DNA from 2 places in the Brevibacterium sp. H602 genome. Region 2 is predicted to be linked to the other one. Evidence: predicted binding sites of a transcription regulator. Region 2 holds the regulator's gene; the other holds the start of a gene.

Region 1 (14,696 bases), on a different contig from region 2:
GTCATACGCGGGCGGTCAGCCCAATTCGGGACCCCAGAACGTCGGCCAGCAGCCCGCCGGACAACCACCTGTCGGAAGCCAGCCCAATTCCGGTCCGCAGACGCCTCAGCACAGGTATGGGCAGGCTCAGCCGAATCAGAATGGCCCGGAAGCGGGGTACCCAGACCGTCGCCGGCAAGGTGACCAGCAATGAGACTAGTGACTGGGCGCATAGCATCGGATTTCTCCTCAGTGGGGATATTCGCGGCGAAGAGACCCGCTTCAGGGAGTCCTGCTTCGGGCAGGCCCGCGCCTGGAAACCCTGCCTCGGGCAGACCCGCCTCTGTGCGACGAGCCGCGGCCGCCGGCACTCTCGCACTGACGGTCCTCCTCAGCGGATGCTCGGTATTCCAGGTCCGCACGGAAGACAAGTCCGCCGGGCCGGTGCGCATCGGCGTGCAGGAGACCGCCGGACCCGAGCCCACGGGCAAGCCCACCGAAGCCGGCATCCCCGAGGGGATGACGAAGACTTCCGTGACGTTCGGCAGCAGCTGCCCGGTCGAAGTCACCTTCGCGATCGGCGATGACTGGAGAGACAGCACCGGAAGCACCGAGCAGTTCCATGTCTTCAACCACGGCGACGACACGACTCGCGGCGATACCATCCTCGTCAACTGCACCGACGAATACGGTGACAGTGCTCAGGAAGTGGTCGATCAGAAGAGGCGGTACAACTTCTCCGAACAGGACTCACAGGTGTTGGCCGAGCAGACGGGGTCGCTGGCCGCGGGCGAGTTCTGGAGCTATCAGGGTGAACTCGGCCCGACCGAGATCCTCGCTATCAACAACGAACCGACTTATGCCTTCGGGGTGCAGACTGGCTACAAGATCAACGGGCGCCTGGTGAATCTGTCCATCGAGATGCGCACACCGAAGACGAACACCGAAGTGGCGGAGGACTTCAAGAAGATGTTGCCGACGGTGACGATCGATGGTGAGAAGGTTCCGTCACCGAGTTTCCACTGACGTGCCAGGGAGCGCCGAACGACGTGGCGATCAGGCGCCCGCGAAGGAAATGCGCCCGCGATCCGGTCGACCGCCTCGGTGACCCGGGTCGGTCATCACAGCGGCCGACCGCCTCGGTGACTTCGACCGGTCATCATAGCGGTCGACCGCCTCGGCGATCTGAGGTTTCTCTGGATTTCACCCCGGAACGAACGTGGGGATCTAGGATGGGAAGATGACGACCCACGACGCAGTGACCCGACTCCTCGACGCCCGCCGCCTGCAAGGCCTCTTGACGAATCAGAGCGGCCGCGTCATCGCCCAGTACTCGTTTCTCAATTCCGAGGGGAATTCCTCCCTCAGCCACCTCGCCGATATCAGCGGGGAGACGCCCCGACGCATCACTCGCGGCGGTCAGTCCGTGGGACCGGCCGCGCTGAGTGAGAACGGCACGATCGTCTTCGCCTCCAAGCGCAAGGGCGAGGACGGCAAGGATGCCGAATCTCCGAGCCTGTGGGCGCTGCCGGACAACGGTGAGGCCCGCAAGCTTGCCGATCACGAGGGCGGTTTCTCCCGCATCGAGGTCAAGGGCGAGACCATCATCGTCGAGTTCCCCGTCCATACGTGGGCCGCCGACGAAAACGACCATCAGGAATTCAGCTCCGAACGCAGCGACGCGAAGGTCAGCGGAATCCTCCACACCGGTTTCCCCGTCCGTCGTTGGGATCATGATCTGGGGCCGGGCCGGCAGACCCTGGCCGTGGCCACCCTCGATGAGGCGGCCACCGACTTTCCCGAAGTCAGTGACGAGCTGAGTGCCCCGTCGGGCTTAGACTTCCGCTACCTGTCTCTGCCGTCCGGCCGTTTGGTCGATTGGGCCATCGACGACGAAGCCCGCTTCGTCCTCGTCCAGCTTGAGAAGCCGATCCCCGGGCAGCTCGAGGCCAGTGAGATCTGGCGCGTGGACCTCGACGGGGAACCCGAACTGCACCGTCTGACGAAACCGGCTGCCGATCACAGCTTCGACATCGAGGCCATCAGCCCCGACGGGACGAAAGCACTGGTCACTCGCGTACAGAACTGGACTCCGCAGACCAGCCTCGCGGCCGAACTCATGGTCCTCGATCTCGAGACGGCGGAACTGAATCCGGTGTGGCCGGATGGTGATTTCTGGTTCTCCCCGATCTGGGTGGACGGTTCGACCATCGTGGCCACCGCGGATGATCACGGTCGCGGCAGCATCTTCATCGGTGACATCAAGGATGCTCAGCCTCGGCGGCTGGTCGGGGGAGTCGATCAGAAGTATTCGTTCTCGGGGCTGGCTCTGCGCGAGGACACGGTCGTGGCGACCGCCTCGGCGATCGATGTCGCGCCGCTGCCGATCTCCGTCGACCTCGGAACCGGGGTCATCAGCGAGCTCGCGAACCCGGCGACGGTGCTCGAGGAAGAAGGCACCCTCACCGAGGTGGAGGTCCGTGCCGAGGATGGCACGCCGATCCGTGCGTGGCTGGTGCTGCCGGAGGGGGAGGGGCCGCACCCGCTCGTCGTCTTCGCCCACGGAGGACCGTGGGGATCGTGGAATGCCTGGACCTACCGGTGGAACCCAGGTCCCTTCGCAGCTGCCGGCTATGCGGTGCTGCTGCCGGATCCGGCGATCTCCACCGGCTACGGGCAGGCGATGATCGACCGCGGTCAGCAGCAGCTCGGCGGCACTCCCTTCACAGACATCATGGCGCTGACCGAGGTCGCAGGGGAGAGGGCGGACATCGATTCCGAACGCGTCGCCCTGGCCGGCGGGTCCTACGGCGGGTACATGGCCAACTGGGTGGCCGGGCACACCGGCAACGCGTTCAAGTGCATCGTCACCCACGCCTCGCTGTGGAACACCACGTCGATGGGACGGACGACGGACAATTCGTCGTGGGATCAGGCGATGCGGGAGCAGTCGGCGGAGTATTCGCCGCACCTGTTCGCCGATGACATCGAAGTGCCGATGCTCGTCATCCACGGCGACAAGGACTACCGGGTGCCGATCGGTCAGGGTCAGGAGCTGTGGTTGGATCTGCTCACTCGGGCGAAGACTCCGCTCGATGCCGATGGCGACACTCAGCATCGGTTCCTCTACTTCCCCGACGAGGGGCATTGGATCCTCGGCCGCGGGAACGCCGAGGTCTGGTACCGCACCGTGCTCGCGTTCCTCGATACGCATGTGCTCGGCATCGACGCGAATCGAGTCCGCACCCTGGGGTGAGCCGACAGTTGGTTCGTCGGTTTCCTGAGGTGGGGGCAGCAGTCGGTTCGTCCGGCCCCGCGCTGGGGCGGTAGCTGGCTCGTCCGCGCCCTGCGGTGAGCCGACAGCCGATTTGTCGAGACCCCGCACGTGGACTGCTCACCGATCGACACCCTGTTAGACGTGACCCTTCTGAAGGGGAAATTCACCAACCGATTCCGTACCCTGAATGAGGCGTTCGCAGAGCGATGGAAGGACCCTGATGACACAGACCGAACAGATCCCCGCCGAGGCGGTCATCCACAATGCGCGCATCCTCGACGGCGATCGGGCGACGTTCTCCGAGGAGACCGCTGACACGTGGATCGCGATCGCCGATGGAACGGTCACGGCACGGGGCCGCGGGGACGGCTGGAAGGACAGGGCCGCCTCGGCGAGAGTTGATGTCATCGACGCCGCCGGCGGATACGTGGCTCCCGCTTTCGTCGATATCCACTGTCACGGTGCGGGCGGTGCGAGCGCCGAGGACGGGAGCGAGGGGATCGATGCGATCCTCGACGTACACCGGGCCCATGGCACCGGCAGGCTCGCTCTGTCCTACGTCTCCGACACGATCGAGGGGCTGTGTGAGTCCCTGCGCGCGGGCGCCGGACTCGTCAGTGAGCGAGCCATGGTCATGGGCCTGCACGCCGAAGGCCCGTTCCTGTCCCCGGATTTCAAAGGTGCGCATGCGCCCGAAGTGCTCACATCGCCGACTCCGGAGGCGGTCGAAGCGATCCTCGAGGCGGCCGATGGAACTCTTTCGCAGATCACGATCGCTCCCGAGCTTCCCGGTGCTCTCGATGCGATCGGTCGGTTCTCTGCGGCAGGGGTGCGCGTGGCCGTCGGTCACACGGCTGCCGATTATGCGCTGGCCGCGCAGGCCTTCGAAATGGGGGCGAGCATCCTCACCCACGCGTTCAATGCGATGCCCGGAATCCATCACCGTGCTCCGGGACCGGTCCTCGCCGCGGCCGAGGCCGAGCACGTCACCGTCGAACTCATCAATGACGGCGTCCACGTCGTCGCCCCGGTCGCGCGTATGCTCCACGAACTCGCGCCCGGGCGCCTTGCTCTCATCACTGACGCCATGGCGGCGACCGGCCTGCATGATGGGAGCTATCACCTCGGTTCGCTCCCCGTCGAAGTCAAGGCTTCGGTAGCGCGCCTGGTCACCGCGGATGGCACTCAGGGCGCCATCGCGGGGTCCACGTTGACGATGGACGAGGCTGTGAAGCGGGCAGTCGCCGAGGTGGGACTCAGTCCGTTCGACGCTGTGCAGTCCGCAGGGTTCGTTCCATTGCGTGCGGGGGGCGGAATGCCGGAGTCGGGCGATTCTCTGCATGCGACGGGCGGTACCGCCGGTGCCGCCGGTGCGGGCAGCCTGTTGGCTCCCGGAATGTCGGCTGACCTCCTGCTGCTCGATGAGGACATGAGCATCCGGGCCTCTTCGTTGGGGGACTGAACCCAGCCGAACATGGCAGAACCGAGTTGAATCCGGCTGAACTTGGAAAGTGGGCACAGTTGTCCCCTGAAAGCGGGGGAGGCTATTTGTCGAACAGGGAGTCGACGATGTCGTCCGCGATGAAGCGGGCGTGGAGGATCGGCTTACGAGCCGGGTCCTTTGCGGCGGGCGGTATGTAGGCCGGTCGCCCGTCGAAGAGCATCACCGTGTCCCAATCGGTGCGGTCGAGCAGGTGGTGGTGATAGCTGCAGAGCAGCGCGAGATTGTTGATCTCGGTCTTGCCGCCGAGTGCCCACGGCCACACATGGTTGGCGTCGCACCAACCGGGAGGGGCATCGCAGCCAGGGAAGGTGCAACCTCGGTCACGGGCGGTGATCACTGCCAGCTGTTTGCGATTGGCGAAGCGCTGTTCTGTGGCCACCTGCATTGTCTTGGCCTTGTCGCTCATGAGGTGGAAGAACAGCGAGCCGTTGAGGCCGTTTCTCATCAGTTCCGTGATGGGAATGGGATTGTCGGCGCCCGTGGTGCCGTGTCCCGTGCCGTTGGCCAGATCTTCGGCGATGGCGTTGATGACGAGAGCATAAGGCGCTCCTGCAGTCGTCCGCTGCTTGTCGATCGTCGTGACGAGGCCGGCGAATCGTTCGTAGATCCATTCGCGCGCCGAGGGCTGTTCAGCGCTGACGTCGACGAAACCGCCGTCCTCACGAACACCGACGCCGGGGACGTCGGCCGGAGTCCGGGTCGTGCGGACTGCGTTGAGATCGGGTTCCGGAACTCGCTTCGCGTCATACCGGTCACCGGAGAGCACCGCATCGACGATCTCCAGCAGCTCTTTGTCAGGAAGCGGCGAGTTCGTTCTCTCAGAAGCAGCGGTCGCAGTGGCGGGATTGCCCGCGGTCGCGGAACCGAATGCGCCTATCGCTCCATCGGCCCCGTCTGCGGCTGTTGATTCGGCACCAGCGTTATCGGCACCGGCCTTGTCGTCTTCTCCCGCAGACTGGATTCGTGAGGTCAGAAGTCCGTTGAGAGTGCCGCCGGTGACGGGGTCGAGCAGTCCACGCAGCTCCCAGTCGCCGTTGGCCTTGGAACGCATGGACATGTTGTACGCAGAGCGGTCGGCCGAGTCATTCGGTTCTGCGCCGTCCGGGTCGATATAGCCCATGAGCTTGCCGAAGATCTCGCGCAGATCCTTGAGACGGACCTTGGGTGCGTTGTCGACCAAGCGCGTCTCGACGTCGGTGCGGACCGCCTGACTGACCCACGTGGGCAGCTTGCGCATGCAGTCTTCGATGACAGACGCCTGGGCGGCGGAGATCGTGCCGGCATGGAGGGCATCTGCGACGACTGGGTAGAGAGGCGGCAGAGCCTGTCCGGCCATGTCGACGCGTCCGCCGAGGTTCTTGGCCATATCGGTCCGACGGTTCGCCTCCGCGCCGGTGAGGTTGAATCGATTCTCGATGAGCGACTTCGTCGACTTGGCGCCGAAATCGCTGGGGGTTCCGACGCGTTCGCAGACGGAGAGTGCGAGCGTCGACAATGCATCGTTGATGCGTGTGATCGCCTCGACCCCATCGGCGAGCATGATGGCCTGATCTGGTCCCATGGGGCGATCGAACGCGCGCAGCTCGTCTTTGAGGCTCATCAGCTGAGTGATCGACGAGGTGACCTCGGGCGCGAAGCGGCTGAGATCTGCCCACTCCTTGTCGGCGAGCAGCGGGTGACCGCTGGTCTGCGGGGAGTTGTCGGCGTTCCGATCGGAATGATCGGAGCTGCGTTCGGGAGTGAGGGTCATGGGGATGAATTCCGTTCACCAACATCGTTGTTGTTGGAATCCAGTGTACGCTCATAATGTGTGGAACGCTATAGATGCTCGAAAAAAGTTTCGAACATAATTCTGATGTTCGTCACAGTTCGAGAATATCGACAAGCCTCGTTGAATCAGTGCAGGTCAGGGGCGGTGTCGGCTGCAGCTGAGGTGAACCGGCTTCGAATGTGTCAGTCGGTCGTGGCACGATTGGAGTATGGATGCCCTGCTCCTCATTGACACCGACGACGCCAGCTACCCCAGCGATGACGCCATGGAGACCCTCGGCGATATCGTCACCCGCACCCGCGCTGTGGGCGGTGTGCTCATCTTCGCGTCGACGAAGGCCGACCTCGCCGACACTCCCGACGGGGAGCTGAGCATCTTCGTCCCTGATGAAGAGGATCTTGTGCTCCGGTCCAAGAGTCCGGATGTGTTCGAAGGCGTCGACGATCTGGCCGCAGGTCTGCATGACCTCTCCGTCGACCGGATCATCATCGCCGGAGCCGACGCCACCGCGGCCGTGCCCGGCGCCGACGCCACCACGGGCGTGCCCGGGGCCGGAGCGGGCCAAGTCACCACTGACCCCGCCGCCCAGGCGGGAGGCGATGCCGATGCCAACGCCTCCTCGGCGGGCACCCCCGGAGCCGTCTACGCCTCGGCGATGGCGGGTCTTGTGTGCAACTTCGACGTCGTCGTCCTCTCCGACTCCACCACTGACCCCGATGGCAACCTCGTCGCCTGGGGCGATGTTGCCGCTGATGCCGGTGCCATGGTCAAGAAGACCGCCGATACCTGGCTGCGGATGTAGGCTCTGCCGCCTTCCCGAAATTGTTCTACATTGAGTAGAATGTGGGAGCGAGCTGAGAGGAGGGCCCATGACCGGATGGACGAAGTCCGTGCGTGCGCTCGCCGCCGCCCTCTTCACGACCCTCCTGGCCCTGCTCATGCACCTCGGTGCCGGTGGCGGCGTCTCGATTCCGGGCATTGTGGTCGTCTTCGTTCTCGTTCTCTGGGCGGCGATGATCGTCGCCGGCAGGCGTCTGGGCTACCTGACTCTGGCCGGTCTGCTCGGCCTCGGACAGGTGCTCATGCACCTGACGATGAGCTGGTCCGCACACACCTTCGCCCATGCGGGGACCCACGCGGGAACCGCTCAATCCGGAAGCGGGCAGGCCGGGGCCGCTGGTACCGGATCCACCTCCGCCGAGGCGGCCCTCCACGCCCACGCCGGACACATCGTCCCAGCCTCCGGCTCCCTTGACCTCGGTCCTGCCGCATCCGCTCTCGGACATGCGAGCCACGGGGCCACCTCGGTGGGGATGGTCATCGCACACGTCGTCGCCGTCCTCGTCACCGCCGTGATCCTCAAGCGCGGTGAGGACATCGTCCTCAGCATTCTGCAGCTGGCCCTGGGCCCGGTGATCGGCGCACTGCGAGCCCTCGCCGAGGCGGCCGGAGTCCTGGCCGACGAACCGTTCTGCAAGCTCTGCGCTTCGTTCCGGGTGCCGCAGCCGGTCACATCGGCGGTGGTCGGCCCGAACTACCGCCGCGGCCCTCCCGCGTTCGGCTGACATCCCAATCGGCGTTTGCAGCGCCGACCCACACCTGGTTTCCCGGGTGACCATCCATCTTCGGGTGACCGCCCAGACAGCGGCGGGCCGCCCCTCGGTGACAGTCGAACACGTCCGCGCACACCGCTGCGCGCAGAAGACACGTGCTCCGGCATCCCAGCCAGCACGTGCCCTGCACGCTTGCACTCGCACGAGCTGCGCGCAGGCATACGAACGCGGTGTGGCTGAGCGCCCGCAGCTTCGAGCAGCAGAGACTCTGCGACCGAAGATCCTCGTCGTCTGACGACAGAGGACACGCGGGACTGCCCGCGCCAGTAGGCGACCGCGGCGCGCCGACACGTGCTCTCGACTGCACCTGAATGACGAAAGTGCAGACATCATGCGAAAGAACATCACCCTGGCCCTTGCCCTGCCCATCGCCGTCGCCATCGGCCTGGCCGGCTGCGGCCAAGACGACCGCAGGGCCGCCGGTTCGGAACAGACCGACGGCAGCGGCTCCGCCTCGGCGGAATCCTCGGAAAGCGCAGTCGACGCCGAAGCGCTCAGCTTCGACGGCGCTTGGGTCAAGGCCGCCGACGACGGAATGACCGCAGTCTTCGGGGAGCTGAAGAACAACACCGACGCCGACATCAACCTCGTCGAGGCGAAATACGCGGACGCGGAGATGGTCCAACTCCACGAAACCGAAGGCGACGGCTCGGGCGGAATGTCCATGCAGGAGAAGAAGGGCGGCTTCACCATCCCGGCGGGAGAGAGCCTCCGCTTCGAGCCCGGAGGCGATCACATCATGATCATGGGGCTGAAGAAGGCGATCAAGCCGGGCGAGCAGATCAAGCTCGACCTCGTCACCGCCGACGACGAGACCGTCGAGGTCACAGCCGTGGCCAAGGAGTACTCCGGAGCTCAGGAAGACTACGCGCCCGGTGAAGCCGAAGGCTCCAGTGACGACCACGGCGACCACGGTGACCACTGAGTCCGGTCGCCCCGGCTTCAGCCGCCGAGGTCTCCTGACCTCGGCGGCCGCGGCCGGCGGTGCAGGCGTCGTCGGTGCCACGGCCGGATTCGCGCTCGGCCGCGGTCCCGGATCACAGGGCACGAGCGTTGGTGACGGCGGGCCGCCTCGGCGAGATCTGGATGGCGCGAATGGGCCGCAGACCGTGCCGTTCTACGGCACTCATCAATCCGGGGTCGAAACCCCACCACAGGCCTATGGGCACTTCATCGCATTCACGCTCAAGCCCGGAACCAAGGCCGCGGAGGCGGTGCGCTGGCTGCGGCTCCTCACCGCGGATGCGGCTGCGCTGACGCAGGGGCGGGCGCCCTTGGCCGACTCCGAATCCGAACTCGCCGTCGACCCTGCCCGGCTGACAGTGACTTTCGGATTCGGAGCCAGGCTGGTTGCCCTGGCCGGAAAGGAGCATGTTCCGGACTGGCTCAAGCCCTTGGAGGCGTTCTCGATCGATCGCCTCGATGAGGACCGATGCAAGGGCGACCTGCTCCTGCAGTTCTGCGGCGACGACCCGCTGACCTTGGCACATGCTCGGCGCATGCTGTTCAAGGATTCGCGCTCGTTCGCCGAGGTGGCCTGGCAGCGGGACGGATTCCGACGTGCCTACGGCAGCACGGGGGAGGGGAAGACCCAGCGGAATCTCTTCGGTCAGCTCGATGGCACGGCGAATCCGGGACCCGGATCCGAGGACTTCGCGCGGATCATCTGGGGACAGGGCACGAAGACCGCGAACCCGGTGTTCTCCGCTCGCGGGGAGCCGCCGGCCGACCTCGGAGCGCATCTGCCGGTATGGATGCGTGGGGGAACGACGCTGGTTCTGCGCGATATCGCGATGAACCTCGACACCTGGGATCAGGCCGACCGGCCGGCACGGGAGTTCTCGGTCGGGCGGACCATGGGCACCGGGGCACCGCTGTCGGGTGAGGACGAGTTCGACGTCCCGGACTTCACCGCGGTCGATCAGCGCGGACTGACGAAGATCTCACAGGTCGCGCATATCGCCCGAGCCCGCGACGGACTGGGTCCGGAGGTGCAGATCCACCGGCGCACGTTCAACTACGAGACCGGTGCGGGCGGGGATTCGGGGCTGCTGTTCGCGTCCTTCCAGGCCGATATCGAACGGCAGTTCCTGCCGATCCATCGCCGCCTCGCCGAGGTGGACCTGCTCAACGAATGGACGACCCCGATCGGGTCGACCGTGTGGGCGATCCCGCCCGGAGCGACCGAAGACGGGTACGTCGGGCAGGAGCTGTTCGACGGGTGAGGAAGCGGCGCGGCCGCCGGACAGGCAGGCACGGCCGCGTCCTCACTGAAAACGAGCGGCCGCCGGACCCGCAGAAGCGGGAACGGCGGCCGCGCAATGTCCGTGCTCACTGCGGTGCGTCAGGACTCGGTTCTGCCCGATGAGAGCAGTGACTCAGTCGGTGATCTCGGAGTCGAAGGCCTTCGGATTGTCCTTGATCCACTGGTCGACGGCGTCGCCTTCCTGACCTTCTTCGTACTCGTTGACGATGAGGTCCTCAAGCTCTCCGTACGTCTTGTCGTCGAGCTTGATCCCCTTGATGAGCTCGGCAGCCTCGGGGTTGTCCTCGCTGAAGCCGTCGGTGCCGAGGAAGTGCATCTTCTCCGGATCGCCCATGGCGTTCTGCGGATCCTTGAGCTCCTTGACGACGAAGGCGTTGTTCGCCCAGAACGGACGCCACAGGGTGACGACGATGTCTTCCTTCGCATCGATGGCATTGCCCAGCTCGGTGAGCATGGCCGGGGTCGAGGAGGTGACGAGCTCGAAGTCCTTCTCCAGGTCGTAGGCAGGCATCATCGAATCCTTCGTCACCTTGGTGAGACCGGCTCCGGGTTCGATGCCGACGATCTTGCCGTCGAACTCGTCGGCATTGTCTTTGAGCTCATCCATCGAATCGATGTCGACATAGTCGGGCACGACGATCGTGTTCTGCGCCTCGTCGTAGTAGGTGCTGATGTCCTCGATCTTGTCGCCGTACTCATCCATGTACTGCTTGTGGGTCTTCTCCGGCCAGGCGGAGGGGTAGATGTCGATGTCGCCGTTCGCCACTCCCGCACAGAGGATCGCAGCCCCGGAGATCGTCTCCAGCTCTGGCTCGTATCCGAGCTTCTCGAGCTGGTCCTCGAGCAGGAACGCGGTGCTGCGGCTGTCGGACTACGAAGAGATGTAGCCGATCTTGATCGTGCCCTTGTCGCCGCCGGAGCCGGAGTCCTTGCCGGCTTCCTGGGAACACCCGGTCAGGGCGAGGCCCAGGGCTGCGCAGGCGGCGACTGCGGTGGTGATTGTGCGTGACTTCATCGGTTTCCTCTTCGTGGTGGCTGCCCGAACGAGGAGGTGCTGCCGTCTCTGGCAGTCTCCGTCGTCCGAGCAGGAACGTGTGAACGCAGGAGCTTTTGTGATCACAAAATCTGGTATGGCTATGTAATCACAGTATTCACTCAACTTCCACCGGTTCAACGAACGTATCCGAGCGGACTGTGTCCCGAATCCGCACGACTGCAGGCCGGCGCGATCGGCGGAATGCACGCGACCTGTGTAATGTCAGCGCGATTTGGAGAATGCACGCGCGAACTGCGGAATGACAGCGCGAACTGCAGAATGTCAGAACAGCGGCTGCGGCAGGGCGTCTTCGAACTCGAGGAGGCGCCGCTTGGTCTCGAGCTCGTGACCGGGCAGCCCGCCCGAATACCCGCCGAGTCCGCTACCTGCGACAACACGATGGCAGGGGACGATGATCGGGATCGGATTGAGTCCCATGATCCCGCCGACGGCACGGGCCGGGATCCCGGTTCCGCTCGCCTCGGCGAGCTGTCCGTAGGTGACTGTGGTCCCCGCGGGGACTTCTTCGGCCAAGGCCGTCAAAACTGTCCTCGCGACGTCCGAGACCTGACCGAAGTCCACGGGCAGGTCGAATTCGCCGAGGCGGCCGTCGAAGTACGCACGCACCTGGGCGACCGCCTCGGCGAGGATCGGGTCCGAGCCGGCGGCCACCTCGGCGGGGATGGAAACGTCGGCGGTCGCCTCGGTGAGGATCGGGTCCGACCTTTCGGCCGCCCCAGCGGGGATCGGATCGGCGGCGTCGCTCGCCTCGGCGGATCTGCGCCATTCGAGTCGGACGATGGACCGGCCGTCGCTCGTCACGGTGAGGGGTCCGACGAAGGTGTCGACGGTTCCCGAAGCGGTTGCCATGGGATGTCCTCCGTTCGGGCCCGCGCACCGATAACGGTGTCAACGGCGATTCTCAGTCGAGTCTACTCATACAGCTGTGCCCTCCCGACTCGTCCGAGTCGGGAGGGCACAGCATATTCATGACCGCACACCGGGCATTGGGGAAGTCCGCAGCTGAGCCGACGGTGTCGTCCGTAAGCGAAGCTGCTGCCGCGGCGCGACAGAATCACTCCTCGTCAGGCAGTTCACCTTCGTAGGCATCGGGGTTGGCCTTCAGCCACTCGGCGATGGCCTTTTTGCCATCATCCTTGTACTTGTTGACGACCAGGTCCTCGAGGTCTCCGTACTGCTTGTCATCCATCTTGATCTTCCCGACGTAGTCAGCAGCGTCGGAGAACTCTTCGCCGAAGCCCTTGGTCGCGGTGAAGTGGAGCTTCTCGGGGTCTCCCATCGCGCCCTTCGGGTCCTCGAGGTCCTTGACCGGGTACTCGTTGTTGGCCCAGAACGGACGCCACAGGGTGACGACGATGTCCTTCTCCGCGTCGGTCGCATTGCCGAGCTCCGTGAGCATGGCAGCGGTCGACGAGGTGACGAGCTCGTATTCGTCGTCGAGACCGTATTCGGGAATCATCGCCTTGGTGGCCTTCGTCAGACCGGCTCCGGGCTCGATTCCGATGATCTCGCCGCCGAAGTCCTTGCCCTTGCCCTTGAGGTCCTCGATCGAGTTGATGTCCTTCATGTACTTCGGGACGGCGATCGTGAGGACGGCGTTGTCGTAGTAGGCGCCGAGGTCTTCGAGGTCGTCACCGTATTCGTCGATGTACTGCTTGTGCGTGACCTCGGGCCACGAGGACGGATACATGTCGATATCGCCGTTAGCGACACCGGCGTAGAGGACGGCCGCGTCGTTGAAGGTCTGGGTCTCGACGTTGTAGCCCATCTTCTCCAGCTGATCTTCGAGCAGGAGCGAGATGCTCTGGCCGTCGGTCCAGCCGGTGACGTAGCCGAGTTTGATGTCGCCCTTGTCGCCGCCTCCGCCGTCGTCCTTCGCCGCTTCCTGCGAGCAACCGGTCAGGGCAAGGCCGAGGGCTGCGACTGCAGCGACGATCGGGGTGAGGAATCTTCTTTTCATTGTGTGTTCCTTTTCTCTAGTGATCGACTAATCAGACTGTGTGGTTCATCGACTCAGGCCGCTGCTGCAGCCGCCTTGTTCTTCGCGCTGCGACGACGCATCCCCGCGACGAGCGAGTGCGGGTAGTCCTTCGCGTTGCCCAGGGCTGCGGTGACGCGATCGAGGTAGACCGCGATGATCACCACGCCGAGTCCGGCTTCGACGCCGAGCGGCAGGTTCTGGGTGGCGATCGCTTCGACGACGTTCTTTCCGAGTCCGTCGGCGCCGACCATGCCGGCGATGACGGCCATCGCCAGTGCGAGCATGATGACCTGGTTGATGCCGGCCATGATCGTCGGCGTGGCCAAGGGCAGCTGGACTCCGCGGAGGATCTGGCCGGGAGTCGCACCGAAGGACTGTCCGGCTTCGACCGTCTCCGAGTCGACCCCGCGGATGCCGAGTTCGGTGAACCGCACACCCGGGGGCAGAGCGAAGATCACCGTTGCCACGAGGCCGGGAACGACGCCGATGCCGAAGAAGGTGACCGCCGGGATGAGGTAGACGAATGCCGGCATCGTCTGCATGAAGTCGAGGATCGGTTTGATGACCGCCGAGGCTCTGTTGCTGCGCGCGGCCAGAATGCCGACCGGGACGGCGATGATGATGGCGATGACAGCGGCGATGATGATCAGCGCCAGGGTCTGCATCGCGGCCACCCATTGGTCCATCGTCATGATGAAGAACAGAGTGATGAGCGTGCCCACGGCCATCTGCCACGAGCGGAAGATCCAGCCGATGAGCGCCAGCAGAATGATGATGACGAGCGGGTGGAGGTCGACGAGCACGTCGGTGAGGACTTCGATGAGGAAGTTGAACAGCCAGGTGACGGCGTCGAAGAACCACGCGACGTTGTCCTTGAGCCAGTCGAAGACGGTGTCGACCCAGGCTCCGATCGGAATTCTGATGTTCTCCATCAGCGCTCACTCCTTTCACCGGTGGCCTGCGGTGCGACGGCATCATCACCTTCGGCGAGTACCTGGTCGATGATTCCGGTGTCGACCGGCTCGGGCCAGTCTTCGACAGCGGCTTCCGTCGAGGCCTCGTCGTTGCCGTTCTGTGTGCCGAGCGCAGCGAGTAGGGTCGCTCGGGGGACGACGCCGACGAGTTCGCCGTCCGCGTCGGTGACGGGCACCGGCAGGGGCATCTCTGCGGTCGGGAGGAAGAGATCGATGAGCAGGTCGTCCGGAGAGGCGGGGTGGGCGACCGGCTTGATGATCTCGTCGAGAGTCG
Region 2 (14,696 bases):
CCGGGAATCCGGTAGGAGACATTGCCGAAGTCCGTGGACGCAGCGATCGATTCGTCGAGCACTCCGGAGGGAAGCGGTTGGCGACCGCGCGCCTGTTCGTGTTCGCCCCAACGGGCGGTCAGCGTCGAATTCGTGCGCACGGGCAGCGACGGCGGATGTTCGTCCCAGTCGACAGTGACGCCGGTGCCGGTCATGAGCGCGGCACCCTTTGCCGCGTCCTCGACCCGGTCGGAGAGCTCTTTGAGCGTCTCAGGGAACTTCGAACGGACGTAGCACTGCACGGTGGCGGTTTCGGTGATGATCGACGGTCTCGTTCCGCCGTCGGTGATGACCGCGTGCAGACGGGAGATCGGCGGCATCTGCTGCCGCATCAGGCCAAGTCCCTGATAGAAGAGGTTCGCCGCGTCGAGGGCGTTGCGCCCCATGAACGGCTGCGCCGAGGCGTGGGCGGCGACCCCCGAATACGTGACCTTGAGCAGGCGGCGTCCCAGCCACACCTGGTCGGCGCAGTCGTAGCCGTAGCCGTGGACCATGATGGCTGCGTCGATTCCGTCGAAGGCACCGGCCCGGGCCATGACCTCTTTGCCCGAATGACCTTCTTCCGCTGGGGTACCCAACAGCACGACGGTGCCCGGCACGGCGTCGGGGTCCTTCTCGTACAAGGCATGGAGGGCCAGGAACGCACCGACTCCGGCGGTGGCGATGATGTTGTGCCCGCACGCATGCCCGATCTCGGGCAGGGCATCGTATTCGGCGAGGATCGCGATCGTGCGACCGTGGCCGGATCCCGTCGTCGCCCGCAGTGTGGTCTTCACACCGTAGAGGCCGGTCTCGACATCGACTCCGTGCTTCTCCAACACCGAGGCGATCGCGGCGACCGAATCGAACTCTTCGAAGGCCGTCTCGGCGAGATCATGGATGGTGTGGAGCAGACTCGTGAGGTCGCCCTCCGCGGCGTCCAGTCCCGCAGCGATGCCGGACCGGCTCGTCACCGGGGCACCGGTGAAGTCAGAGACCCACTCGGCGGCCTGCTCGGCCCGAGCCCGGGTCTGTCTGGCCATCTCGTCGAGGTAGCTGTCGTCCGGTGCGGTCGAGTGGCCGAGGTCACGGATTTCGCTCATGGGTCACAAGCATAGGTGCCCTGCCGATCTGACACGCCCGGAACGGTCAGACTTCGACGAGGCGGATGGCCAGAGAGTCGATCTTCGCGACGAGGTCCTCGTCACCGGCGACAGTTTCCTGGAACCGGCGCACTTCCTCCGGCGGCACATCGGAGTCGACACCGAGTGTGATGCCGAGCTCCGGACCACCGAGGTGGACACTGTTGCTGCCGGGGCTCACACCGATCCGAGCCAGCCACGGGAAGGACTCGGCGATGGCACGCAGACGCTCGGCCACCTCGGCGTCGGCCCAGGACGGAGTCCAGGGCTGGGACTGCACGAACGCGAACATGGCCGGGCGGCGCAGCAGGAACGAGGACTCGGCCCCCGGATCGAGGACGACGAGCTGGGACTCGGCCTCGATCGCCCCGAGGACGAGCCGTTCGGACTCGATCGGCACGGGACGGGCGCCGGAATGCCACGCCGTCAACGGTGGGATTCCGGAGAACCCTGGAGTGCACTCGCGGCCGTCCTCGGCTTGGAGGCGGACCATCGCCATCTCCGAGGAGTTGTCGGCCATGAGCCCGTTCTCTCCGACCTCCTGATCGACGACCATCGGCACGATCGGGGCATAGAGCCTGGCCCCGGACAGTGCCGCGACGACCTGCTGGTGGGCGGCCGGATCCAGGGGTGCATGAGCGACCTGGGTCAGGGCCTCCAACAGGGCCGCATCCGCCAGCCCGGTGTCACCGGAGAACGGGTTGGGTTTGAGATCCCGGCCCTCCCACGCCTGTCCGGCGGAATCCGTCGGGGTATGGGCGTCGCCCGCCTGGGCATCAGACGCGGCGGACCGGGGCTCGTCCGGCCCATGCGGCTGGCCCGACTCGTGAGGGTGGCCCGGATCGTGCGAGTGCGTGCTCACAGACTCACCGTCCTGCGACGTCGAGGGCTTCTTCCAGAGTGAACTTGCCGGCGTAGAGTGCCTTGCCCACGATCGCCGAGTCGACGCCGAAGGGCACGAGCTCACGGAGGGCACGCAGATCGTCGAGGCTCGAGACTCCGCCGGAGGCGACGATCGGAGAGTCCGTCTTCTGCGCGAGATCCTTGAGCAGGTCGACATTGGGGCCCTGCAGGGTGCCGTCCTTGCGCACATCGGTGACGACGTAGCGGGAGCAGCCTGCGGCTTCGAGGGTGGCGAGGACTTCGTAGAGGTCGCCGCCGTCCTCCGTCCAGCCGCGGGCGGCCAGGGTGGTTCCGCGCACGTCGAGGCCGATGGCGACCTGGTCGCCGAAGCGCGAGATCATCTCGGCCGTCCACTCGGGGTTCTCCAGGGCGGCGGTGCCGATGTTGACGCGCTCGGCTCCCGTGTCGAGTGCACGTTCGAGGCTTTCGGTGTCACGGATGCCACCGGAGAGTTCGACCTTGATCCCCACTGCCTTGACGACCTGGTTGAGCAGATCCGAGTTCGATCCGCGTCCGAAGGCGGCATCGAGGTCGACGAGGTGGATCCATTCGGCGCCGCGGCTCTCGAAGTCCTGAGCGGCGTCGATGGGTGAACCGTAGTCGGTTTCGGTTCCGGCTTCGCCCTGGACGAGGCGGACGGCCTTGCCGTCGGCGACGTCGACGGCGGGGAGGAGGACCAGCTTGTTCGAACTGTCTGTCATTGTGACCTTTCTGCCAGGGTGCCACGGGGTTTGAGGCAACCATAGTCGGTGTGCTCGGTCAGGAGCTGAGTGAGTCTGTGGGGTCGGTGCCGGAGCTGTCGGTGCCGCCCGAACCGTTGCCCGGGCTGCTGTCGGCGGCGAACGAGGCGAGCCAGTTGCGCAGGAGCTTGGCGCCCGCCTCGGCGGATTTCTCGGGATGGAACTGTGCTGCCCAGGTGGTTCCGTCTTCGACAGCAGCGATGAAGTCATTGCCGTGGCGGGCGGTCGTCACCGTCGCGTTCGCCGGCGGCTCGGTCGCAGCGTAGGAGTGGACGAAGTAGAAGCGTTCGTCACCGATGCCGTCGAACATGGCCGAGTCTGCGGGAGCGTTGACCTTCGACCATCCCATATGCGGGATGACCGGTGCCTCGAGGCCGGTGACGGCTCCGGGCCACAGACCGATGCCCTCGGTCTTGACTCCGTGTTCGACTCCGCGGGCGAAGAACACCTGAAGGCCGACGCAGATGCCGAGCAGCGGTCGCCCTTGTTCGTGGCGTGCCCGGATGAGGTCGACTCCCCCGACGTCCTCCAGTCCGGCCATCACGGCCGAAAACGCGCCGACGCCCGGAACCAGCAGTCCGTCGGAGTCGTTGATGACATCGTGATCGGCCGTGAGCGTGACCTCGGCACCGGCCGCGGCGACCGCACGAACGGCGGAACGGACGTTTCCGGCACCGTAGTCGAGGACGGCGACAGTCGTCATCGCTTCGCCCCCTTGCTCAGCACCGACCAGATCCTCCACAGGGAGAACCCGAGGACGATGGCACCGAGTGCGGCGACGACCCAGGCGGTGGTGTTCCCGCCGAGGGCCAGAGCAATGCCGAAGGCCATGACGAGTCCGGCGAGGACGGCGGCGATGATCCACAGCAGAGCGGTGCGTGCCATGGCGGCCCGGCCAGGGCTCATCGTGGCTGCACTAGCCTGCAGCTTCGTCATCGACGAGGTCGGAATATTGCCCTCGACGTCCTCTGCGGCAACGGTTTCGAGCAGGAGACCTTCGAGCACATCGGGCAGGTTCTTCAGCGCCAGCCCGGCCGGCACATCGGATTCTCGGGCGCCGTGGCGGAAGTGGCCGGCGTCGATCTGCTCTTCGCTGCGCACGAGGAGGAGGACCTCATGTTTGCCTGCGAGCTTCGAGATCGCTGCGGCCGCCTCGTTGCCGGCTTTGACATCCGTGTCGGCGAGTACGATTCCGCTGAACTCGCCGATCGGCACGATGGTGCCTGAGATGTTCGACAGCACGCACGCGGCGGCCAGCTGTTGGGCGACCCCGAACGGGGTCACGATGACGGTCGTGCTCACAGGACTCCCTTGGTGCTGGGAACGGAGTTGCTGCGCGGATCGGTTTCGACGGCTTCGCGCAGCGCGCGGGCGAAGGCCTTGAACTCGGCTTCGACGATGTGGTGCGGATCGCGACCGCGCACCAGGTCGAGGTGGACGGTCAGTCCGCCGTTGAAGGCGATCGATTCCAGCGAGTGTGAGGTCATCGAACCGGTGAAGTGACCGCCGATGAGGTGGTACTGCTGGCCTTCGGGCTCGCCTTCGTGGACGAAGTAGGGGCGACCGGAGACGTCGACGACGCACTGGGCCAAGGCCTCGTCCAGTGGCACGGCGGCGAAGCCGTAGCGGCGGATGCCGACCTTGTCGCCGAGAGCTTCGCGCAGGGTCTGGCCGAGCACGATCGAGGTGTCTTCGACGGTGTGGTGGACGTCGATGTGCGTGTCGCCGGTGGCGGTGATGTCGAGGTCGATCATCGAGTGCTTCGACAGGGCGGTGAGCATATGGTCGAAGAACGGCACGCTCGTCGAGATGTTCGAAGTGCCGGTGCCGTCGAGGTTGACGGACACGGACACCGTGGACTCGGACGTGGTGCGTGAGTTCTGGGCCTGCCTCATGGAGTGCCTTTCGTCGGGGCGGCTGATGACGGGGTCGGAGACTGCGGACGATCCGCGAGGATGTCCGGGGATTCGGCGAGGATGTCGTCGATGGCGTTGAGGAACGCTTCGGTCTCCTCCTCGGTGCCGGCGTTGACGCGAGCGTGGCCGGTGATGCCGATATCGCGGATGAGGACTCCGCGGTCAAGGAGCTTCTGCCACAGATCGGCCGGTGAGGCGATGTTGCCGAAGAGAACGAAGTTCGAATCGCTGTCGTGGACGGTGAAGCCCGCCTCGGCGAGGTGGCTGGACATCCGATTGCGCGCGTCGATGAGTCGGTCGACGTTGCCCAGCAGCAGTTCGGCATGTTCGAGTGCCGTGCAGGCCAGCACCTGGGTGACCTCGGACAGGTGGTAAGGCAGGCGGACGAGGCGGAGGACGTCGATGAGCTCGGGTGCGGCGATGGCGTAGCCCAGGCGCAGGCCGGCACAGGCGAAGGCCTTGCTCATGGTGCGGGAGACGACGAGGCGGGGCCGGCCCTCAAGCAGAGTCATCGCCGAAGACTTGGCGGGACGGGAGAATTCCGCATACGCCTCGTCGACGATGACTATCCCTGCGCAGTTGTCGTAGGCGGCTTCGATGACGTCGAGACCGATCGAGGTCCCGGTCGGATTGTTCGGGGTGCACAGGAAGACGATGTCCGGGTTCGCACGCGCCACCTCGGCGGCGACCGTCTCGGCGTCGAGGGTGAAGTCGTCCTTGCGTTCGACGTGCTGCCATTCGGCACCCGTGCCCGTGGTGATGAGCGGGTGCATCGAATAGGAGGGGGTGAAGCCGACGACGGTGCGGCCCGGTCCGCCAAAGGCTTGGACGATATGGCTGAGCACTTCGTTCGAGCCGTTGGCGGCCCAGATCATGGAGGGGTCGAGGTCGACGGAGTCTCTGGCGCGTTCGTTCACACCGTCCAGATAGGTGACGAGGTGTTCGCGCAGTGCGGTGAATTCGCGATCGGGATATCGGTTGAGTCCGGCGAAGTGATCGTCGACGGCGGCGCGCATACTGTCGGCGACGACGTCCGGAAGCGGATAGGCGTTCTCGTTGACGTTGAGTTGGACCGGCACATTGAGGTGCGGAGCCCCGTAGGGCTTGAGGCCGACGAGGTCTGAACGCACTGGCAGAGAGTCGATGTTTCCCACGGCGATCATTCTACCGAGAGGCCCCCGCCGCCCGGGCGGCGGGTCGGGCATCGAGATACGCCGGTCGGCTCACCCGATCGAACGGGTCAGCGCGGTGCCGGTCGGGCCGGCGCCCTGCCGGTCGAGCAGGGTCCGACCTCAGCGGACGGGGACGTCGAGGGTCTGGCCGGGGTGAACCGTCGGTGTGTCCAGGTGGTTGAGCTCGACGATATCGGCAACGACATCGCGGGTGTCGCGGTCGATGCCGAGGTTCGAAGCCACGGTCCACAGCGATTCGCCCTCACCGACGACGACTGCCTCGGCGTCGATGCCGATGCTCTCCGTCTCCGATTCGGCGACGGCAGCTGCCGAGAACGACTGGGTGGCGAGGAGGACCGCTCCGCCGATGACGACGAGAGCGACGAGCAGGGTCCGGAGAAGGCGCACAGCCTGGCGTCCACGAGGGGTCAGGTGCAGCTCGGTGTTCTGTGCAGACATCGCATTACCTCTTTCATTCGTACGATTCCACCAGTAATCGGTAGAACGTCTGTTCTATTCAACATGCCAATCGAACAAATGTCCAGTCCAACTCGAACATCTATGCGACAATGAGAGGGAACCAGCGTTGTTGATTGATCTGTCAGAACCATCTCAGTCGGCACTGACACGAGAATTTCCGAAGCGGAGATCACGGCGTTCAGCGGCAGGGAATAGAACGAAGGGGAACGAGCAATGGTTCAGAACAAACGAGGCAGAGGCAGGCCTCGCAACGAAGATGTTGCCAGCGAGATCGCTGCCGCTCGCACCGATGACGACGTCGTCCAGATCCCTGAGGGGTCATCCGGTGAGGGCGACTTCCGCCTCACTCCCCGTCAGCGTCTCGTGCTTGAGACCATCGAACGCGCGGTCGTGACCAACGGCTACCCGCCGAGCATGCGCGAGATCGGCAAGGCCGCCGGGCTGGCCTCCCTCTCCAGCGTCGCCCACCAGCTCTCCCAGCTCGAACGCCTCGGCTATGTCCGCCGCGACCCGAAGCGCCCGCGTGCGATCGAAGTGGTCAATCCGTTCGAAGAGGAAGAGGCAGAGCGCGCGAAGTACGAGGAGCTCGCCAACAACACCGTGCAGGTGCCCGTCGTCGGACGCATCGCCGCCGGTGGCCCGATCCTGGCCGAGCAGGAAGTCGACGATGTCTTCTCCCTGCCGACCCAGGTCGTCGGCTCCGGTGAGATGTTCCTGCTCAAGGTCGTCGGCGATTCGATGATCGAAGCCGCCATCTGCCACGACGACTGGGTGGTGGTGCGCAAGCAGCACACCGCTGACAACGGTCAGATCGTCGCCGCCCTCCTCGACGGCGAGGCCACGGTGAAGACCCTCAAACGCAAGGCCGGTCAGCAGTGGCTGATGCCGCAGAACGAGAACTACGAACCCATCGACGGCACCTACGCGCAGATCATGGGCCTCGTCGTCGCCGTCATCCGCCGCCTCTGATCTTCCGTCGGCTCTCCGCAGTCTGAACGCAAAGGCCCGCGACCGAATCGGTCGCGGGCCTTTGTGTCATCCTTCGTCGGTTTCGGCCAGCCTCGCCAGGCTCTTGCGGACGAGGCCGGAATTCGTCGTCGGCCACATCCGCGGCATCGAATTGACGAGGAACCCGGCATACCGGGCCGAGCGCAGCCGCGAGTCGAGCACGGCCACCACTCCCCTGTCCTTGGTCGACCGGATGAGGCGTCCGGCTCCCTGAGCCAGGCGCAGGGCGGCATGCGTGGCCGACACCGCCATGAATCCGTTGACTCCCCGCTGGTCGGCATCGCGTGCCCGCGCCTGCATGAGCGGGTCGTCGGGACGGGGGAACGGCAGACGGTCGATGATGACCAGGCGGTTCGTCCGTCCCGGCACATCGACTCCCTGCCACAGTGACATGGTTCCGAACAGGCAGGTCTGGTCGTCGGCTGTGAACTGAGAGACCAGCGCCGGCAGGCCGTCATCGCCTTGGAGCAGGATCGGGAAATCGAACTTCTTCCGCAGGTGTTCGGCTGCCGCGTGGGCCGCCGCCCGGGAGGAGAACAGGCCCAGTGCCCCGCCGTTCGAGGATTCGACGAGTTGTTCGAGTTCGGTCAGTGCTTCTACGCTCAGTCCGCTGCGTCCGGGCTTGGGCAGGTGGGAGGCGACATAGAGGATGCCCTGTTTGCCGTAGTCGAAGGGTGATCCGACATCGAGGCTGTCCCATTTCGGGGCGTCGGGTCCGAAGAGTCCCAACGAGGCTGCCACTGCGTCGAAGTTGCCACCCAGGGACAGAGTCGCCGAGGTGGCCACGACCGTGGATTCTTCGAAGATGCCGTTGCGCATGGTCCCGGCCACGCTCAAGGGTGCGACGACGAGATTCGTCGTCTCCTTCTCGCGGAAGGTCGAACGCGACAGCCAGATGACGTCGTTCTTTCCCGGGTCGCAGAAGCGTTCGGCGAGTTCGAAGATCTCCTGGCAGCGTGCCTTGGCCATCTGCCGGCCCGCGTCGGCCTCCTCGGTCTTGCCGCCGATGTCGTTGATGATCTGGCGGGCAGAATCGCGGATCTGCGCCAGAGCCAGTCCGAGCGTCTCGCTCATGTGGAGGATGAGCCCCTCGGGCACCGAGGTCTGCGCACGTTCGAGTGCCGCCGCGGCGGAGTCGAGCAGAGACACGACGCCGTCCTGGACGGTGGTGTGTTTGCGTACGGAACTCGTCGCGGCCGAGAGCATGCTCGTGTTGATCTGCCCGGACAGGGCGCTGGTGACCCGGTCCTTGAGCTCGTGGGCCTCGTCGATGATGATGACATCGTGTTCGGGCAGCACGTTCGATTCCCCGAAGGCGTCGATGGCCAGCAGGGCATGGTTCGTCACGACGATATCGGCTTCGGCGGCATTGTTCCGGGCGATTTCGGCGAAGCATTCGGTGAACAGCGGACAGTTCGAACCGAGGCAGTCGAAGGCGTTGACGGACACCTGTGACCAGGCACGATCGCTGACGCCGGGTAGGAGATCGTCGCGGTCGCCGGTGTCAGTGGTCTTCTCCCAGGTGCGGATCCGCTGGATCTCCTCCCCCAGCCCGGAGCGTTCGGTGGGTTTGCGTCCCGCCTCGGCGTCGGCACCGAGGTCGAAGAGCATGCCCTCGCCCTCGTCGGGGTACCCGCCGGCGAGCTTGTGCTTGCACACATAGTTCCGGCGCCCCTTGAGCAGTGCCGCCCGGGGCAGCGGATCGAGGTCCTTCTTCACGGCCTTGAACAGCCGGGGCAGGTCGCGGTGGATGATCTGCGTCTGCAGGGCCAGGGTCGCCGTTGAAACGACGACCTTCCCGCCGGTGCGGGTGACGTACTCGGCCGCCGGCACCAGGTAGGCCAAAGATTTGCCGGTGCCGGTTCCCGCCTGCACGAGCAGATGGATTCCCTTGTCCAGCGACGAGGCGACCGCCTGCGCCATCTCCTGCTGACCCTCGCGTGGCGATCCGCCGATGGCGCCGACAGCGGATTCGAGGAGGGTGTCGACTGCCTTCACTCGTCGATGACCAGGTCCGGACGTTGGAATTCGCGCAGTTCGTCGACGAGCTCGGTCGGCACCTTGGCCTGCAGGCTGGTGCCCTCCGTGCCGTGCGACTCGTGTTCGACCGTGCCGAGGGCGTAGATCTTCGACACGAGGTCACCGCGTTCATAGGGAATGAGCACGGTCATGTCGATGTCCGGGACGGGAAGGCGGTTCTCGATGGCCTCGATGAGGTCATCGATCCCTTCCTTCGAGACTGCGGAGACGAACTGGGCGTCGGGATACTCCGCGCGCAGGCCGGTGATCACGGCCTCCTCGGCGATATCTGCCTTGTTGAACACGAGGAGTTCGGGGATATCCCCGGTCTCGACGTCTTTGAGGACGTCGCGCACGGCCTGGATCTGTCCGTGCGGATCCGGGTGGGAGGCATCGACGACGTGGAGGAGCAGATCCGAGCCGGCGGCTTCCTCCAGGGTCGAGCGGAAGGCCTCGACGAGCTGGTGGGGCAGGTTGCGGACGAACCCGACGGTGTCGGTGTAGGTGAAGACGAGGCCGTCGGCGGTCTTCGCCTGCCGGACGGTCGGATCGAGGGTGGCGAACAGGGCGTTCTGCACCATCACCTCGGCGTCGGTGAGCAGGTTGAGCAGGGAGGACTTGCCCGCGTTCGTGTAGCCGACGATCGCGACGGAGGGTACGTGGTGGCGGGCGCGGTTCTTCCGCTTGGTCTCGCGGGAGGGCGCCATGGCGTTGATCTCGCGGCGCAGCTTCGACATGCGCGTACGGATACGACGACGGTCGAGTTCGATCTTCGTCTCACCGGGTCCGCGGGAGCCGATTCCGGCACCGCCGGCGACACGGCCGCCGGCCTGACGGGACAGGGACTCACCCCAACCGCGCAGTCGCGGCAGGAGGTATTCGAGTTGGGCGAGTTCGACCTGGGCCTTGCCTTCGCGGGATTTCGCGTGCTGGGCGAAGATGTCGAGGATGAGCGCGACGCGGTCGACGACCTTGACCTTGATGACGTCCTCGAGTCCGCGCCTCTGGCTGGGGGCGAGTTCGGAGTCGATGATCACGGTGTCGGCGCCGACGGAGGCGACGACCTCGGCGAGTTCGGCAGCCTTGCCTTTGCCGAGGTAGGTGCCCGGGTCCGGCTTGTCGCGACGCTGGATGAGCGCGTCGAGGACCTCGGAACCGGCGGTTTCGGCGAGTGCGGCGAGTTCGCGGATCGAGTTCTCGGCTTCGGCCTGGGTGGTGTTCCAGATGCCGGCGAGGACGACGCGTTCGAGGCGGACCTGACGGTATTCGACCTCGGTGATGTCTTCGAGCTCGGTGGAGAGTCCGGCGACGCGGGTGAGGGCGGCGCGCTCGGCGAGGTCGAACTGGTCATCGCCCTGGGTGGTGTCGTGATCATCGAGGGCTTGGGCGCCTCGGGAGAGCACACGATCGAGCATCGCGTTGCGACGCTCCTTGTCTTCAGACGTCATTCATTCCTTTGTTCTCTGCCGCCCGCACGGAACTTCTCGTGCGGACGTCGTCATGCTTGCCACCGGTCCAGGCGATTCGCACCGACGGTGGTGTCCATCAATTCTCCCACAGCCGTCTAGACTGAAACGGTGTCAGAGCACTATTTCACCGAATCGCCGAGCAGCGAGGCCAAGTCGCGGGTACTCAACCTCGATCTGGCCGGCCGCGCCGTCACCGTCGAAACCGTATCCGGCACGTTCTCGCCCACTCGCCTCGACCTCGGCACCGCTGTGCTGCTGCGGCATCTGGCTGAGCCGCCGGCCGGCGATATCCTCGATCTCGGCTGCGGTTGGGGGCCGATCGCCCTGCACACGGCCTTGGATGCCCAGGACGCCGAGGTGGATGTTCGAGTGTGGGCACTCGACGTCAACTCCCGGTCCCTGGAGACCACCGCGGCGAATGCGCGCAGGCTGGGTCTCGATACGATCAACACCGTCACCGCCGCTGATGTTCCCGCCGACCTGCAGTTCGCCGCGATCCGGTCGAATCCGCCGATCCGCATCGGCAAGGAAGCGCTGCACGAACTCTTGGAGACCTGGCTGCCGCGTCTGGCGCCGGGCGGCCGCGCCGATCTCGTCGTGTCGAAGAACCTCGGCGCCGATTCCCTGCAGAAGTGGATCGCCGGGATGCTCGGCGACGGATTCGAGGTCGTGCGCACGGGATCGTCGAAGGGCTTCCGCGTGCTCACGGTCGAACGCGACTGAGCTCAGCCGATCGTGCCGCTGGCGACGAGGACCGCGGGGCCGGCAAGGCTGACGCGTCCGCTCGTGCCTTCGGCGTTGGGTTCGATTTCGATGCGCAGCTGACCGCCGGGCACGTCGACTCTCCACTGCAGAGGTGACTTCTCGCCTGCCCAGTGGTGGGCTGCGATCGCTGCCGCGCAGGCGCCGGTTCCGCAGGAGCGGGTCTCACCGACGCCGCGTTCGAACACGCGCATGCGCAGGGCGCCTTCTCCCCCGGCCACATCGGATCGGGCGGGTTCCATGACGATGTATTCGACATTGGATCCCTGTGCCGGGACGGGGTCGAGGACGGGGGCATCGCGCAGTTCGGCTGCTGCGAGTTCGGAGTTCTCGGCCAGGGCGACGACGGTGTGCGGGTTGCCGGTGGACACGCGCAGTCCGGGACGGGCGACGTCGATTCCGCCGGTGGTCACGAGCACGCTGCTCGCGGGGTCGAGTGACCATTCGCCCATGTCGATCGTGTACCAGGCGTCGCTGGCCGATCCGGGTCCCGCTGTGCCGGTGTCGACGACGTCGTCTCCGGTCTGAACGCCGAGGGCGGGATTGAGGGTGGTGCGCACGGCTTTGATGCCGTCACGGGTGCCGACGAGGATCTCGCGGGCATCGGCGGGGACGCGACCGCTGGTCACGAGTGCGTGGGCGAATACGCGAACGCCGTTGCCGCACATCTCGGAGAGGCTGCCGTCGTTGTTGTAGTAGTCCATGAACCATTCGGCACCGGCGTCGGCCTGTTCGGCGGCTCCCGGGATGCCGCTGGCTGCGGAGCGGACGATGCGGATGATGCCGTCGGCGCCGAGTCCTGCACGTCGGTCGGCGAGCGTGGCGACGGTTTCGGGATGCATCTCCAGTGTGCTGTCGTCGTCGGAGAGCAGAACGAAGTCGTTCTGGGTGCCGTGCCCCTTGAGGAAGCTGACATCGGTCCAGGCGGCGAACGGGGTATTCGGAGTGCTCATGGCTCCATCTTATCGGTGAGCGTCCAGTCAGGTCTTCAGTGCCCGTTCAGGACGTCGAGTGCCGCCGCCAGATTCTGTTCGGCGTCGGCGGCGCTGCCGTCGATCCAGCGGATGCGCGGGTCGCGGCGGAACCAGGTGTCCTGTCGGCGTGCGAACTGCCTTGTGCGGATCGTCGTCTCTTCCTTCGCCTCGGCGACGGTGAGTTCTCCGGCCAGGTGGCGTTGGATCTGTGCGTATCCGATGGCGCGCGATGCCGTCTTGCCTTCGGCCAATCCGACGTCGAGGAGTCGCAACACTTCGTCGACCCACCCGTGGTCCCACATGAGTTCGACTCGGGCGGCGATGCGCTCATGCAGAATCGCCCGGTCCATGCTCAATCCCAGATGGATGGTCGGTTCGATCTCCTGGTAGTCCGGCAGTTGGGCGCTGAAGGGTCGTCCTGTGAGTTCGATGACTTCGAGGGCTCGGGCGATACGTCGTTGGTCGTTGACGGTGATCTTCTCGGCCGCTTTCGGGTCGAGCTTGCGCAGTTTCTGGTGCAGCGCCCACCGGTCTGTTGCGACCTCGGCCTCGAGGCGGGCTCGCACCTCGGGATCCGTGCCCGGGAACTCCATATGGTCGACCGCGGCGCGCACGTAGAGTCCGGACCCGCCGACGAGGATCGGACGCAGTCCGCGCTCCCGGATGTCCGCAATCGCTGCGCGTGCACGCGCTTGGAAGTCCTGAACGTTCGCCTCTTCGGTGACGTCGAGGATATCGATGAGGTGATGCGGAATCCCCCGGCGCTCATCGACCGGCAGCTTCGCCGTGCCGATGTCCATCCCTCTGTAGAACTGCATCGAATCCGTGTTGATGATCTCCCCGCCGAGGCGGCCTGCCAGATCCAGCGCCAGGTCGGATTTCCCGGTGGCAGTGGCTCCGACGACGGTGATGATCGGCGCAGTGTCCTCAGTCATCGACGATCACTCCCAGAGTCCGGTGCCGCAGACAGAACGCACCTCGTGGACACGTTCGTCGACGACCAGCTCCAGAGTCGATACACGAGCACCCTGGTCGACGGCGTGGCGGATGCCGGCAGCCAGCACACTGAGGTTGGCGGCCATGGCCCCTGCTTGGTCGCAGAGGTCGAGCAGTCTTTCGTTGTCGATTGACGTCCCGGAGGTGATTGCTTCGACGACAGCACGATCAAATTCCGCGGCACCGTCGATCGGGGCCAAGGGTGCATCCTCTGCTGCGGCTCCGGACAGGTCGATGGGGAGGAGGAGGTTCTCGCTCGATCCGAGCGGGCCGATGTCGATTCCGACGGCGTGAGCGTGAAGGATCACGACGACGATGGCGGGGTCGGCCGCCTCGGCGAGTCTGCGTTCGTCCGTCGTCAGACCTTCAACGGTGTCGACCCACTCGGTCCCGGACAGATACTGACCGGTGCGAGTATCGACGCCGCGGTCGATTCCCCACCCGCCGAGCCCAGCCACGGGTGGCAGGGTCTCGATGGGCAGGGCCCAATCGGTCTGCGTCCTCAGAGTGTCGCGGATAACGGTCCGCAGTTCGACCATTCGCGCCGTCTCGCTGCGGTCGATGTTCTCGAGCAGCACCGGGGCTGCCGGGGTGATGGCGAAGGCGCCCATCTCAGCCGCGAGGGCGGATGGTCGGCATACCGAGATTCGTCGCGCCGGCTGCACCTTGTCCGGGGCTCGGTGCGCCGCAGCTGTCGGCCTGTGCCCGGTCGTAGGCGTCACCTGCTCGGGACGGGCGTACGGAGAATCCGGAGTCGGCGAGGAGGAAGTAGGGCTTCGCCTCGGTGACGGTGGCGGTGACGAAATCACCGGGTCGCGGCATCTGGGAGCCTTCGGGGATTCCGACGTGGACGAGGCGGTTGTCTTCGGCGCGACCGCTCAGTCGTGGGCACTCGTCGTGGGGCAGCTTGGTCACGAGCACTTCGACCTCACGACCGACCTGGGCTTTGTTCTCGTCCCAGGCGATCTCATCCTGGAGCGCGGTGAGGCGTTCGAACCGCTCCTGCACGACGTCCTTCGGCACCTGGTTGTCCATCGTGGCCGCCGGTGTGCCGGGGCGGATGGAGTACTGGAAGGTGAAGGCCTGTGAGAAGCGGG

The links. Region 2 encodes LexA, which represses DNA repair genes until DNA is damaged. Its sites were predicted from a motif close to TCGAACANNTGTTCGA; they were not measured.
Region 1: ACSBQT_RS11800 (DUF222 domain-containing protein) is a predicted target of LexA. The motif match lies at 6,589-6,604, and genes of this name have one in related genera.

What each region holds. Positions count from the first base shown of each region.
Region 1 covers NZ_JBPIZD010000014.1:20,007-34,702, forward strand. The annotation lists gene ACSBQT_RS11780 (ATP-binding protein) at 1-193, shown strand, start outside; gene ACSBQT_RS11785 (hypothetical protein) at 325-1,005, shown strand; gene ACSBQT_RS11790 (S9 family peptidase) at 1,220-3,235, shown strand; gene ACSBQT_RS11795 (N-acetylglucosamine-6-phosphate deacetylase) at 3,477-4,718, shown strand; gene ACSBQT_RS11800 (DUF222 domain-containing protein) at 4,801-6,510, opposite strand; gene ACSBQT_RS11805 (hypothetical protein) at 6,740-7,333, shown strand; gene ACSBQT_RS11810 (hypothetical protein) at 7,401-8,096, shown strand; gene ACSBQT_RS11815 (copper chaperone PCu(A)C) at 8,476-9,069, shown strand; gene ACSBQT_RS11820 (Dyp-type peroxidase) at 9,038-10,369, shown strand; partial or broken gene ACSBQT_RS11825 (glycine betaine ABC transporter substrate-binding protein) at 10,523-11,263, opposite strand; gene ACSBQT_RS11830 (hypothetical protein) at 11,282-11,425, opposite strand; gene ACSBQT_RS11835 (methylated-DNA--[protein]-cysteine S-methyltransferase) at 11,729-12,316, opposite strand; gene ACSBQT_RS11840 (glycine betaine ABC transporter substrate-binding protein) at 12,522-13,427, opposite strand; gene ACSBQT_RS11845 (ABC transporter permease) at 13,481-14,380, opposite strand; gene ACSBQT_RS11850 (quaternary amine ABC transporter ATP-binding protein) at 14,380-14,696, opposite strand, start outside.
Region 2 covers NZ_JBPIZD010000011.1:80,685-95,380, forward strand. The annotation lists gene ACSBQT_RS10085 (M20 family metallopeptidase) at 1-1,121, opposite strand, end outside; gene ACSBQT_RS10090 (SseB family protein) at 1,168-2,022, opposite strand; gene priA (bifunctional 1-(5-phosphoribosyl)-5-((5-phosphoribosylamino)methylideneamino)imidazole-4-carboxamide isomerase/phosphoribosylanthranilate isomerase PriA) at 2,027-2,764, opposite strand; gene hisH (imidazole glycerol phosphate synthase subunit HisH) at 2,823-3,506, opposite strand; gene ACSBQT_RS10105 (hypothetical protein) at 3,503-4,105, opposite strand; gene hisB (imidazoleglycerol-phosphate dehydratase HisB) at 4,102-4,698, opposite strand; gene ACSBQT_RS10115 (histidinol-phosphate transaminase) at 4,695-5,873, opposite strand; gene ACSBQT_RS10120 (LysM peptidoglycan-binding domain-containing protein) at 6,012-6,350, opposite strand; gene lexA (transcriptional repressor LexA) at 6,585-7,340, shown strand; gene ACSBQT_RS10130 (ATP-dependent DNA helicase) at 7,407-9,377, opposite strand; gene hflX (GTPase HflX) at 9,374-10,846, opposite strand; gene ACSBQT_RS10140 (class I SAM-dependent methyltransferase) at 10,976-11,590, shown strand; gene dapF (diaminopimelate epimerase) at 11,593-12,582, opposite strand; gene miaA (tRNA (adenosine(37)-N6)-dimethylallyltransferase MiaA) at 12,618-13,538, opposite strand; gene ACSBQT_RS10155 (hypothetical protein) at 13,545-14,210, opposite strand; gene miaB (tRNA (N6-isopentenyl adenosine(37)-C2)-methylthiotransferase MiaB) at 14,212-14,696, opposite strand, start outside.